4 regions of the Pelotomaculum sp. FP genome follow, and region 3 is predicted to be linked to each of the others. Evidence: riboswitches for the same ligand, from Rfam matches in the RefSeq annotation. Region 3 holds a riboswitch; each other region holds the start of a gene.
The links. Region 3 has a riboswitch for molybdenum cofactor ahead of fdhF (formate dehydrogenase subunit alpha). Riboswitches for the same ligand answer to the same signal wherever they lie in the genome.
Positions count from the first base shown of each region.

Region 1: another riboswitch for molybdenum cofactor. It lies ahead of Psfp_RS17950 (ABC transporter permease); the one in region 3 lies ahead of fdhF (formate dehydrogenase subunit alpha).
Region 2: another riboswitch for molybdenum cofactor. It lies ahead of Psfp_RS03910 (aldehyde ferredoxin oxidoreductase C-terminal domain-containing protein); the one in region 3 lies ahead of fdhF (formate dehydrogenase subunit alpha).
Region 4: another riboswitch for molybdenum cofactor. It lies ahead of Psfp_RS19635 (hypothetical protein); the one in region 3 lies ahead of fdhF (formate dehydrogenase subunit alpha).

Region 1 covers NZ_QFGB01000062.1:22,032-25,150, reverse strand. The annotation lists gene Psfp_RS17955 (ABC transporter ATP-binding protein) at 64-1,140, opposite strand; gene Psfp_RS17950 (ABC transporter permease) at 1,137-1,832, opposite strand; molybdenum cofactor riboswitch at 1,940-2,060, opposite strand; gene Psfp_RS17945 (sodium-translocating pyrophosphatase) at 2,554-3,119, shown strand, end outside.
Region 2 covers NZ_QFGB01000006.1:41,822-44,940, forward strand. The annotation lists gene Psfp_RS03910 (aldehyde ferredoxin oxidoreductase C-terminal domain-containing protein) at 1-1,675, opposite strand, end outside; molybdenum cofactor riboswitch at 1,722-1,838, opposite strand; gene Psfp_RS03915 (GPR1/FUN34/YaaH family transporter) at 1,851-2,453, opposite strand; gene Psfp_RS03920 (iron-containing alcohol dehydrogenase) at 2,663-3,119, opposite strand, start outside.
Region 3 covers NZ_QFGB01000028.1:33,689-36,807, reverse strand. The annotation lists gene fdhF (formate dehydrogenase subunit alpha) at 1-1,856, opposite strand, end outside; molybdenum cofactor riboswitch at 1,869-1,989, opposite strand; gene Psfp_RS12155 (2Fe-2S iron-sulfur cluster-binding protein) at 2,006-2,935, opposite strand; gene nuoF (NADH-quinone oxidoreductase subunit NuoF) at 2,949-3,119, opposite strand, start outside.
Region 4 covers NZ_QFGB01000083.1:2,564-5,682, forward strand. The annotation lists gene Psfp_RS19635 (hypothetical protein) at 1-1,872, opposite strand, end outside; molybdenum cofactor riboswitch at 1,880-1,994, opposite strand; gene Psfp_RS19640 (hypothetical protein) at 2,079-2,336, shown strand; gene Psfp_RS19645 (GGDEF domain-containing protein) at 3,012-3,119, opposite strand, start outside.

The sequences.
Region 1 (3,119 bases), on a different contig from region 3:
CCTTCCTATGTGTCGCCGCGCCAAAGGCCCTTGGAGCTAGCTTTGCCCATATTTATATTAATCTTACTGTTTAATCAGGTGTACTTTATCAGGACTGAACTGGACCGTAATTTCATTATCAGCTAGCACTTCTCCACCCATAACCTGTTCCGGGTTCACAAAGGCGATTACCGGAAAACCACAGTCAATTACAGCTTTATACAGGTAGTTGTGTGGTAAAAGCCCGGAAACTTTGCCGCCAAAACTATTATCCCCATGGCGGGAGACCCCTTTAAAAATTTTAATGTCTTCCGGTCGTAACAGAATTAGAACATTGGTTCCGACCGGGACAGCCGCTAAAGACTTAAGGCGATGAGGTCCGGCCTGCACCAACACTACCCCATCCTGAGTCCCTACCACCTTACCTGGAATCATGTTTTCAACCCCTACCAGAGAGGCCACGGTACGGCTAACCGGCCTGGTCATAATCTCCCTGGGAGAAGCTTTTTGGATGATCCTCCCCTGCTCCAGGACTGTCACGGTCTCAGCCAGTAGGGGCACCTCACTATAATCATGTGTCACAAACACGCTCGTTATGCGGGTATCCCGCAAGATGCGGGCGAGTTCGGCAGTCAAGGCAGCCCTGGTCGGAACATCCAGCGCCACAAAAGGCTCGTCCAGGAAAAGGACCTCCGGCTCTAAGACCAGCGCTCTGGCCAGGCTCACCCGCTGGGACTCGCCGCCGGACAAATAGCGCGCCTGGCGTTCGGCAAGGTGCGCGATTCCCAGGCGCCCCAGCCATTCACTTACCCTGGCCGGGATGGTATCCACTTTAAAACCCCTCAGCTTCAATCCGGAGGCCACGTTATGATAAACAGTGGTATCCAGAAGCAGCGGCTCCTGGAAGACCATGGCCATGCGGCGGCGGTAAGCAATAGGTTTTTTCCAATCCACCCTGTCCCCTTTAAAGAACAGCTCTCCTCCGGTAGGCCGTTGCAAAAGCATCAGCACCTGCATAAATGTACTCTTACCGGCCCCGTTTGGGCCAATCAGGGCTACCGCTTCTCCTTCCTCAAGAGAGAAGTATTCAATGTCAAGGATTTTTTTTCTCCCTTTGGTCAGGTTTAAATTTTTTACTTCTATAATATTATTATTGCTCATACAGGCCTCTTCTGTTGTTGGATGGTGAGAAATAAGGTGACACCGTAGGCAAGCGCCAGGAGGATTACGCTTATAGCTATGGCCACATCCAGGTTGCCCTTGGAGACTTCCAATACAGTCGCGGTAGTCAAGACCGAAGTTTCTCCCTTGATGTTGCCTCCGACCATCATGGAGGCTCCCACCTCGGAGATAACCCCTCCGAAACCGGCCATCACTGCCGCCAGGAGCCCCATCCTGGCTTCGCGCACCAGGAACAGGAGGGTCTGCCACCAGGTAGCCCCCAGGGCAATTATCTGCAGCCTTATTTTGGGATTTAACTGCTGGATGGCGGCGATGGTAAAGCCTATTACAATAGGTGAGGCAATAATGGCCTGGGCCAGTACCATAGCCGTTGGCGTATACATCAGGTGGAGGAAACCAAGCGGACCGTTCCGCCAGAGGAAAATACTCACCCATAATCCCACCACAACCGGCGGCAGACCCATCCCGAAATTAACCAGGCTGACCAAGAGCCTCCGCCCCGGGAAAACGGATAAAGCTAAAAATACACCTACAGGGAGCCCGATTATAACGCTGATCAGGGTAGCAAGACCTGAAACCTTAATAGTTAGCACTGTAACCTGCATGATTTCACGGTTTCCCTGCAAGAGCATTTCGCAGGCCTTAATTATCCCTTGCCAGATAATCTCCATATCAGTTACCACCTTTTCATGGTCTTTTTCGTAAATAGTTGTTAGGCTATTACACCCGACCAATAAAAAACGGCAGGTTATGCGAAAAGCATCATCTACCGTGTGTGGTAATCAGGTAGTGTTCTCCTTTCCGCAGTGGGAGGTGCGCAGGTTTCCCATACACACCCTTCCGGCCCATTAACCATAACTACCAAGTCCCAGGTAAGCAGGCTCGGAGAACTCATATACGGATCAAGTCTATTGAAAAATAAAAGGCTCTCTAGTATCTACAAAAGCGTAATCATTTTTCAACATAAAGCGACTCCTTCGCTTCTTTTATCATTTTATTTACTGGAATTTATAAAGTCAATAAATATCTAATAAAAATAGGGTTTGGCAAATTTAGTTTAAAAAGCTATAATAGTATAAGTTCAAGACATTACAAAAATTTGTATTGCCTGGTTTTTTTATTTTTCAAGACCTCTACCAGACTATTATAGATAATAAAATGGATTGTTTGGTAAAAAAAGGGGTATAATTTCAATTAATAGTTTTTTCTTCTTTCCATTACAGTATCCGGTTTATTTTTTGAAGGCCCCCTCTTCAGATGAAAAAATCTGTCTGGGAGGTAATGGCGGCAAATAAGGGCCATCATTTTGCGCAGGAGGTGGTAGCAGCATATTTTAAAGTCAGCTTGCCGCTCATTATATTTAAAATTAAGGTTTCTTAAGGTGGTGTTTGGATTTTGTTTAGTGGGCTATCTATTTATGCAGTGTATGCGTCATTGCTCGGTATTCTTTTCGCATTATATCTTGCTTCCTGGATTCTGAAACAACCGCAAGGCAATAAACGCATGATCGAGATTTCGGAGGCTATCCAGGAAGGCGCCATGGCTTACCTGACCCGTCAGTACAAAACCATCGCGGTGGTCGGCATTATCATCGCCGTCTTACTCTTTTTCGGTTTGGGCTGGATTACTACTTTGGGCTTCATCATCGGAGCTGTCTTCTCGGCTCTCTGCGGATACGTAGGCATGACCGTCTCGGTAAAGAGTAACCTCAGGGTTTGTGAAGCAGCTAAGAAAGGTCTGCCTGCCGCACTGGCTTTGGCCTTTAAAGGCGGCTCTGTAACCGGCCTCATGTGTGTCAGCCTGGGACTTTTGGGCGTGGCAGGCATGTATATTCTTTTTAGAGACCCGACCTACCTGATCGGGCTGGGCTTCGGGGGCAGTCTAATCAGCGTTTTCGCCCGTCTGGGCGGCGGTATTTACACTAAAAGCGCCGATGTCGGGGCGGACCTGGTCGGCAA
Region 2 (3,119 bases), on a different contig from region 3:
TAATATCAAACACGGCGCCTGATGAAGGCAAAATTTCAGTCTTGAAGAAATCAGCCACCTCAATTTTGGCAACCCCGGCTGCCTCATTAAATTTTTTCTCCAGCGCTATCGCTTCGACGCCCAGGCCCATCAATCTATCCACAGTCCATTCACCGCCGAATTTGCCTGCGAACATATCAACTAGTGCCAGCAGGTATGGTTCTTCTGTGGTGCAGAAGCTGTTAAACAGACACATACCCGTACAATCCACCATGCAAAAAGCTACCTGCAGCATGGTCGATAATTCAACCTGTCCTGCCTTATCGTACGGATTAACCTGTTCAACTGTGCCAAGCGAGTTGCCGCAGGTGTGGTCGGCGCCCTGCGGGGCAGTGGCATAAGTTACACCGGTTCCTTTTAAGCCCCTGGGATCGTAGGCTGCCAGGCCCTGTCCTTTGGCTACCGGGATTCTCTTTACGCCGAGGTATTGCCCTGTTGCCAGCGTGCCGTTGCCGAGGATATTGCCAAATTCTGTGCCGTCGGCTATTTCCTGGACCAGTTTGATGGCCGCTTCCTCATCGCCCCAGGCGATTTTCCCCGACTCCATCACAACACCTATGGTTGTACCCGTATCCATGGTGTCAATACCAATGTCGTCGCACATACGGTCAATTTTTGCAACCGTATCCAGGTTGGCAATTAAGCAGTTGGAACCAACCAGACCTATTGTCTCGTATTCCAGACCTGAGGTCAGGTATTTGCCGTCCGGGCCGTGGTAAACGTTGGAGCAATGGATGATGCAGCCCGGTTGGCAGGCGTGGCCGGTCCGACCGCCTCTTTCACTGCAGTTTTTAGCCAGGGTTTCGCCGCTGATCTTTTCTGCTTGATCCCACCTGCCGTCGCTGAAGTTCTTAGTCGGCAGGGCGCCCAGGGCGTTTACTCCCATGACTCCGGCTGCTGTGCCCAGGGCTGGATAGCCACCTCCGGAAATGGGGTGATTTTTAATACCTTCAACGAATTTCCGATTAGCTTCCATGAATTTTTCTTTGTCGGCATACTCGGCCTCAAGTTTAGCGCCTTCCGTATCCAAGACGATGGCCTTGATCCTCTTGGAACCCATGACCGCTCCGACGCCGCCCCGGCCGGCTGCACGGGCGGTATGGCCGCTGGGATCACTTACCTGGACTGAAGCCATTTTATAGCCTCTTTCTCCAGCTGGGCCTATGGCCATGACACTTACCTTGTTCCCATAATCTTGCATTAACCGTTCAGCTGTGGCATAAGTACCCAAACCAACATATTTATCGGCCGGCAGTAATACCGCACCATCTTTGTTAACCTTTAAAATATACCACTCGTCTCCTGCGGGTGTGTTTTCAATGATAATGCATTTAAGCCCCAATCTGGCAAAGGCCGCGCCCGCAGTGCCGCCGGCGTTTGCTTCTTTAACGCCGCCTGTCAGCGGGCTCTTGCAGCCAACCGAGATCCTGCCGCTGGCCGGCGCTGCCGTGCCGTTTAAAAGACCTACGCAAACGATCAGCTTGTTGCCGGAGCCCAGGGCGTCACAGGCTGGGTCTACTTCTTCGGTGAGAATTTTGTCAATCAGTCCGCGGCCGCCATACAACTCCAAATCTTTTCTATCTTCGTATTGTACTACTTTGGAATCCATGTCTACCCTTATAAATTTGTCAGCCATTGAAATCGTAGTACCTCCTTTTTAAAAATTCCATCTGAAATCATGTTTTATGAAATCAATATTTCCTTTCCAAGAAGGGAGGCACAAACGTTTCCATTTATACCTAGCGGTTAACAACCATGGCAACTGCTGTAGGCTGTTTAACTCGGAAATAATTGTTCACTTAAATATGCTTTTATGCAGATACTCCTTCTTTTGCGGGCAATGTCTTAATCCAGGGCGGACCGAGGGAAACGACTTCTTTGCCATAAGCGGTATTGAGTATGGTTGCGACTATAATCCAAATTAAAGAAATAACGGCGATAATTTCAATGTATCCGGCTGCTTTTGTTAACACCGGCATGCCGAGAAGGTTGCCAAAGCCCATGAGTCCAAAGAAGATATCGGTGATGATGAAGAAAAGTCCGGGTACAAAACCTGCTCGCATCGGAAGCCCGGTGAGGAACAGCAAAATGACGCCCATGCTTAAAAATACCCAGCCGTCTACTGCTGAGGTGTCTTGCGGTCCAACGTTTAAGAATTTGAACATAAAGGAGATAGCCCCATAGAACATAAAGGCACTGAAGGCCAAAGTTATGTTGCCGTTTACAACATCACCGCGCTTAAGCTCAATGGCTCCGGCGATAAACTGCACGATACTGCCTACCAATCCCAGCGGCACAAGTATGATGAGGGCTGAAGCCGGGGCAATGCCTATTAGCACTGGGAGAAGGGCACACAGGTAAAAAACCATCACAATTAAACCTGCTGGATTTGCAGTTGCATGAGAATCAGACATCCAAAATACCTCCTAATTATTTTAAACATTTAGACAATTAGACCAATAACGTTCTCCTACACACCATTTTTATTATAATCGCCATGATATAGTAAGGATGTACGGTCAGTTGGGTGGTACAGGGGTTGCATATTGGTGATGGCAGTTTTGCAAACCTGTGCCACCCCAATTAACCGCTGAAGTCAAACTGCTTTTTGCGAATAGAACTTTTATGCGTAAATTTTCTTTAAGATTTCAAGAGCGTCAGCAGCAGTCATCTTTCTGGGCTGGAAATTCTGGAATATATCCGCTTCAATGATCTTTGCAGCTTCTTCGAACTTGCTTTCATCGTAACCGAATGATTTAACAGATCTTAACCCTAACTTGTTGTCTCTAAAATCAATGAAAGCGTCTCTTGTTTTTGCACCGATTTCTTCCGGTGTTTCCTTGCCTGTGAACGTTGCTCCTAAAGCTTTACCTATAAACTTGGTCCTTTCAGGCACTGCAGGCGCATTGAATTCCAGTACCCAGGGCTCTGAATATGCAACACAGTGTCCATGCGGTATATCAAATAATCCGCCGATTGTTTGTCCGATTGAGTGCCCGGCATTAGCGACACAGTGACCTAACATCCAGCCTGCCAAAGACGCTGATATAGCCATCCTGCTTCTTGCTTTTACATTGCCC
Region 3 (3,119 bases):
GGGTTCTCGCCCATGATGTAGATAGCTTTTACAGATTTACCTGCTTCGTCGATAATTTCACCGACAGTTAAGCCCGGCTTGGACGGGAGCTCGTCAACACCCCAGGCGGACGAGAACTTGGTCCGGTTCGCCTCAAGAGCCACCGGCTGGTAGGCGGGGAAGAAGGCCGGCAGCGCGCCCATGTCGCAGGCGCCCTGGACGTTGTTCTGGCCGCGCAACGGGTTAACCCCGCTGGACTCCTTGCCGATCTGGCCGCAGAGCATGGTCAGGTTGGCCACGGCAAAGACGTTGTGCGTACCACAGATATGCTGGGTCAGACCCATGGTGTAGAGAATAGTGGCGTTTTTAGCCTTGGCGTAGCCTCTGGCTACTTCCTTGATGGTTTCTGCCGGCACGCCGGTTATTTCCGCAACATAGTCGGGCGTGTACTTGGCAACTGTTTCTCTTAGCGCTTCAAAATCCTCGGTGCGCTCTGTTACAAATTGCTTGTTCCAGAGATCCTCGGCAATAATCACGTTGGCCAGGCCGTTTAACAGAGCTATGTCGGAGCCGGAATTAATCTGCAGGTGGTAATTGGCCAAACCGGCTATTTCAGTCTTACGGGGGTCAACCACAGCCAGGGTGGCCCCTTTTCGTAAGGCTTTTTTGACCTGTATGCCGATGACGGGGTGTCCTTCGGTGGTATTGGTCCCGGTGGTAAGGATAAAGTCAGCATCGGCAATTTCCTGGATGCTGTTGGTCATAGCGCCGCTTCCAAATGCTGCCGCCAGACCGGCGACAGTAGGAGCGTGTCAGAGACGGGCGCAGTGATCGATACTGTTGGTACCGAGCGCTGCGCGCGCCAGTTTGTTCATTAAATAGTTTTCTTCGTTGGTGCAGCGGGCGGAGGAAAGGATGGCAATGGCTTCCGGACCGTAGCTGTCCTTAACCGCGCCAAACTTCTTGTTCACCAAAGCGATAGCTTCATCCCAGGTAGCTTCCTCAAACTTACCGTCCTTCTTAATCAGAGGCTTCTTCAGACGGTCCGGGTGGTTGATAAACCCGTAACCGAAGCGGCCTTTGACGCACAGGGCGCGCCCATTGACATCACCTTCGGTTGAGGTGACCCCGATAACCTTACCGTCCTTGACATTAAGGTCGAAAGAGCAGCCTACACCGCAGTAAGGACAGGTCGTGGTTACTTTTTCTATTTCCCACTTGCGGGCTTTGCCGAGCATCCCTTTTTCGCTTAGGGCGCCGACCGGGCAAACTGATACGCAGTTGCCGCAAAAGACACAGTTGGATAGATCCGTGTCGCTATAGGTCGAGCCCATGGCAGGGGTGACAATGGCATTAAAACCGCGGAAAGCAAAGTCGATTACGTTATTGCCCTGAATTTCCTGGCACATCCGGACGCACTTGCCGCACAGGATGCACTTGTTCATATCCCGCACGATAAACGGGTTGTCATCTTCGATCGGGTAGCTGTGTTTTTCCCCCGGGAAAGCGCCGGCCTTGACCCCATAATAGTAGGCGTAATCCTGCAGCTTGCACTCACCGTTCTTGTTACAGGTAAGGCAGTCCTCGGGATGGTTGGCCAACAGGAGTTCCAGGTTGGTCTTGCGCGCTTCTAATACCGCCTCTGAGGCGGTGTATACAACCATGCCCTCGGTGGCCTCGGTCACACAGGAGGCCGGCAGGTTGCGGGCGCCTGGTATTTCCACCACGCAAATACGGCAGGCGCCAGGTTTGCTGAGTTCCGGGTCATGGCAGAAGGTGGGGATGAAGATACCCACACTCTCTGCGGCTTCCAGGACCGTGGAACCTTTCGGCACCGTGACCTGGACACCGTCTATGGTAAGCGTAACTGTTGCCACCATTAATAACCTCCCTTTAAGAACTTCACTCCTTTCCAAATTGCGGGAGGCGCAGCAGTTTCCCACTGAACCCTATCGGCCAGCTATCATGCCCTGTTGGTTTAGATAGTATGGCTCGGAGTTCATTTATAGAGTTAAGCAGTTAATCTTTATTTCTCCAGCTCTTTGAGCTTGGCTAGTACATCTTCCAGCTCCAGTGCTTCCGGCCAGGATACTTCAACAAACTCTCCGTCTTTCTTGAGCATTGGAGCAAGCGGCTGGTCGCTGTAACGCAGCTCCATACCGAGCCGTCCTTTAAGGCAGAGCGGTCGCCCTTGCCCCGGCGCTTTTGCAGTCACACCGATAACCTTGTCGCCCTTATAGTTGAGATCAAATTGGCAGCCGGACTCACAGAACGAACAGGTAACCTGTTTTTTCGCAATTTCATAGGTCCGGCCTTTACCGGCCAGGTTGGTGTAGGTAAGCGCCCCAACCGGGCACACCGCCACGCAGCGGGCGCAGGATACGCAAATGGATTCAGCCAGACTGGTATCCATGGCCGGCGCCACCTTGGTCTGGAAGCCGCGGTAGGCAAAGTCTATGACCTGGCGGTCCTCCACCTGGGCGCAGGTGCGCACACACCTGCCGCACAGGATGCACTTATTCAAATCCCGGGTGATATACGGGTTTGAATTGTCAAGAGGATAGCTGTGCTTCTCACCCTTAAAGCTCGACTGCCCGACGCCGTAGCGGTAAGCATAGTCCTGCAGCCGGCAGTCTCCGTTTTTGTCACAGGTCAGGCAGTCCATGGGATGGTTGGCCAGCAAGAGTTCGAGAATGGTCTTGCGTGCTTCCACTACATCGGGTGACTCCGTCTCAACCACCATGCCGTTGGTAGCTTCCGTAACGCAGGAAGCCATCAACGAACGTGCTCCTTTAACATTAACAACACATATGCGGCAACCACCATAACCCGGGATTTCCGGGTCATGACAGAAGGTGGGAATAAAGAAACCGGCTTCCCTGGCCGCGTCCAGTACCCTGGTCCCAGCCGGGACAGTCACTTCTTTGCCATTGATGGTAAGGGTTACGTTAGCCAATTTTCCCCCTCCCTTACGCTTTGACTATGGCGTCAAATTTACACTTGTTAATGCAGGCGCCGCACTTGATACAGGCAGCCGGATCGATTGAGTGGGGCTGTTTCTTCTCGCCGGTGATGGCCGAGGCCGGACAGGCTCTCAAGCATGCGCCGCAGCCTGTGCATTTCTCCGGAATGATTGTATA
Region 4 (3,119 bases), on a different contig from region 3:
AATGGCGGAGGTCGGCGAAATCGTGAGTGTACCGCCAGAGGACGGGCCGGTGCTCAATACAGCAATGCCGTTGCCGCCCAGGACGGAAGTATTGCCGGAGACCGTACCGCCGTTCATGGTAACGGAGCCGGTAAGTACACGGATGGCGGCGCCCTTGTTCATGGTTTTGTTGTTTTGCAGGGTCACGCCGGAACCGATGGTTACGCTGCCGCCTTCAACATTGATCAATGAAGCGTTGCCGGTGGTGGTCGAGTTGCCGTCGAGGGTGATAGTGCCCAGCGTCAACGAGCCGCTTTGAACGTCAAACAACGGGCCGTCATATACATAGCTGCGCGCAATCGTTTTGCCGCTGAGGCCTGATCCATAACTGTTGTAATCGCTGACAGGGATAGCGCTTTGAACACAGAGGTATGATTCGTAGACCGCTGCCGAGACTGCCGTTTCGAAGGAATTATACGGATTTGCAAAGGAACCGTCGCCACCGGCGGGAGCAGCGCTGTTATAATACACGGCTGAGCCGGCATAGGCGCTGTCGCTGCCGGTGCGCGAGGCGCCTGTCGGATAAGTGGAGAGGTCGGCCGGCGCAGTCGCGGGGAAAGTAAGGGCAGGATAGCTGCCGGACGTGCAGGTGAAGGCGTTGTCAAGATCTTCACTCCAGGGAGGTTCTTGGTTGATGTAATAGGAGATGTAGTAACCATTATATTGGGCCGTACTTTGCAATTGAGCGGCGCTCAGGTCATCCACATTGGTGGCGCTGTAGCTGGTTAATTGGCCGACATTGGTTATGGTGTCGATCCAGAAACAATTGTCCATTGACGTGGCGGATTCGGGCACACAGAGGGCGCCGTCGTAGTTAGGATTAGACGAGGCGTTTGCAAGAGAGCCACGATTGAGGCAATTGGCCATTTTGGCGTCGGCCGTTCCGTAACTGCTCAAAATGCCGACGATGCCGCCCATGCGGATGCCGTCAGCACCGATTGGGGCGCTAACCTGGGCATTGTTGAGGCAATTGCTGACATAAGCCTCGCAATAGCCAATGACGCCGCCACAGAAGGATTTATACGCGGTGCTGGCGCTGGTGACGGCACCCGTGTTCTGACAGTTGTCAACGTAAATCCTGCCGGATGCATTGGGGCAATAGGCGCCTCCGATGACGCCGCCCAGACGCTTGTTAGCCGATACGGTTTCAGTGTTTTGGCAGTATTGGACGAGAACCGGCGTGCCGCTGGTCTGCGTATTCTCAACAATACCAATGACGCCGCCAACATTAGAGGCATTAGAGGCGCTAATTGACACATCGCTTGTGCAGCAGACAACGCTGCTGTTGGTGTAGCCGATGACGCCGCCGATGGCGTTAATGCTGCTGGATGTGCTGATGGAACCTTCCACCGTCAGATTGCCGACGATGCCGCCGTTCACATACCCGAACAGTCCAACGCCGCTGGTGCTGGCGCTGGTAATGCTCAAACCGCTGATGGTATGGCCCCGTCCGTCAAAGACACCCGAGAAATACATTGTTCCGCTGGGGACGCCGGTGGTGCCGTTCCAACCACCAATTGGCGTCCAAGCGCCGGAGAGGGTGATGTCATTCGCCAGATAGAACGTACTGCCCGCGTAGTTTGTGCTGTTGTTGACATTAGTAGCCAGTGTGGCAAGGTCTGATGCCGAGTCGATGATGTATTCGCCCTGGGTGGTTTGGCCGGTGTAGTTTACGGCAGTTTCATAACTTGCCGATGCGCTCATAGGCAGGGCGAGGCATAACAGCAAAGCCAGGGACAACAATAGTAATAAAGAACGTTTCTTATTCATTGTTTTAGCTCCTTTCTTAATTTTTTTATTATTGTTTGCGAACCGTATCAGGTAACCATTCAAGTTTCAACTACCCTCCTTTTCCGCTCCTTCCAATACGGGAGGCATGGCCGTTTCCCGCCATACCCCGGCTCAGCGCCATGGCTCGCACTTTAGGCGGCTGAGTTTCAGAGCCATTTTTATTTTAAAAACCGCGGCGGTCTTAAACTCAGGATTAATCCAATGATGTAGACGATACCCCCTTTGCAATGCTCCTGATATGGCTTTCCTTGCCAATCACGGTAGGCGTGGCTGTTTCCGGCCATACCCTTTGTGGGCGGCTTTTACCGCCGGACCCGCTGTCATCGCTTGCCGCCTTAGGCTCTGCGGGCTTCGGAGCACTGGTCCGATGTTGGGGAACTTATCTTAAACCTGTTCATCCTGTCAGCCTGTCCGGCGGGACAAAAACGAACACCGGGTTTTCCGGATATATTTACCTGGGCAGATTACAACGGGCGCTTTTTTTGTTGGGGCATGGCCAGCTGTGAAATTATGCTTGACATGATGATGGAACAACCGGTCAACCAGAAGATATTTTGAAGGGATATGCTACATCAGAAGAGGAGGAATTCTTGCATGAACAAGCGACAGATAGCATTCAAATAAAACTTGTAAGTTTATCCAGCTCTATTTTACAACAGAATTAATTCTGTTACAATGTCTAAACTCAACAAAAATTAACAAAACATATGTTGATTTTTTTGTATATACTTACAAAAAACAATAAAACATTATATAACATTATGTAACATAACATTATTAAAGGCGGCCAAAAATTTACCTCAAACAACCTACGAAGTAATATTACCTATTTCGCTGAATTTTACGGTTATGTACGTGAGTCTACCTGGGGGCTGTGCAAAATTCCGTAATACCGGGTCAATGAAACCACAAATACCCTACATAGCCTGCTTTCTTCCGATCCGTTTCATGCGCCGGCGGCGATAACGATTATTACTTGTTGCCTGACTTGCCCTGAAAAACAAAAAAAAACGCGTTCTCCGCACTTCAAAGAAACGATCTCCGGATTTCCCGGAAAGAAGCGTACCCGCCGGACTGAAATACAAACAGGTCATGTTTCCCCAGCAGCATCCAAGACAGCTTCCTGATGAAAAAGTGCAAAAAGTCAGCGCTTTATTGAGATAAGGATTATCGGGTTCAATTTACTCTACGTATGTGATTTGTATACCCTTCTCTTTGGAAAGGGTACTGGCCAGGCTGGCCATATTTATTAAATTATCAACAGCAGTAGTAAGATAAGAGTCTGATGT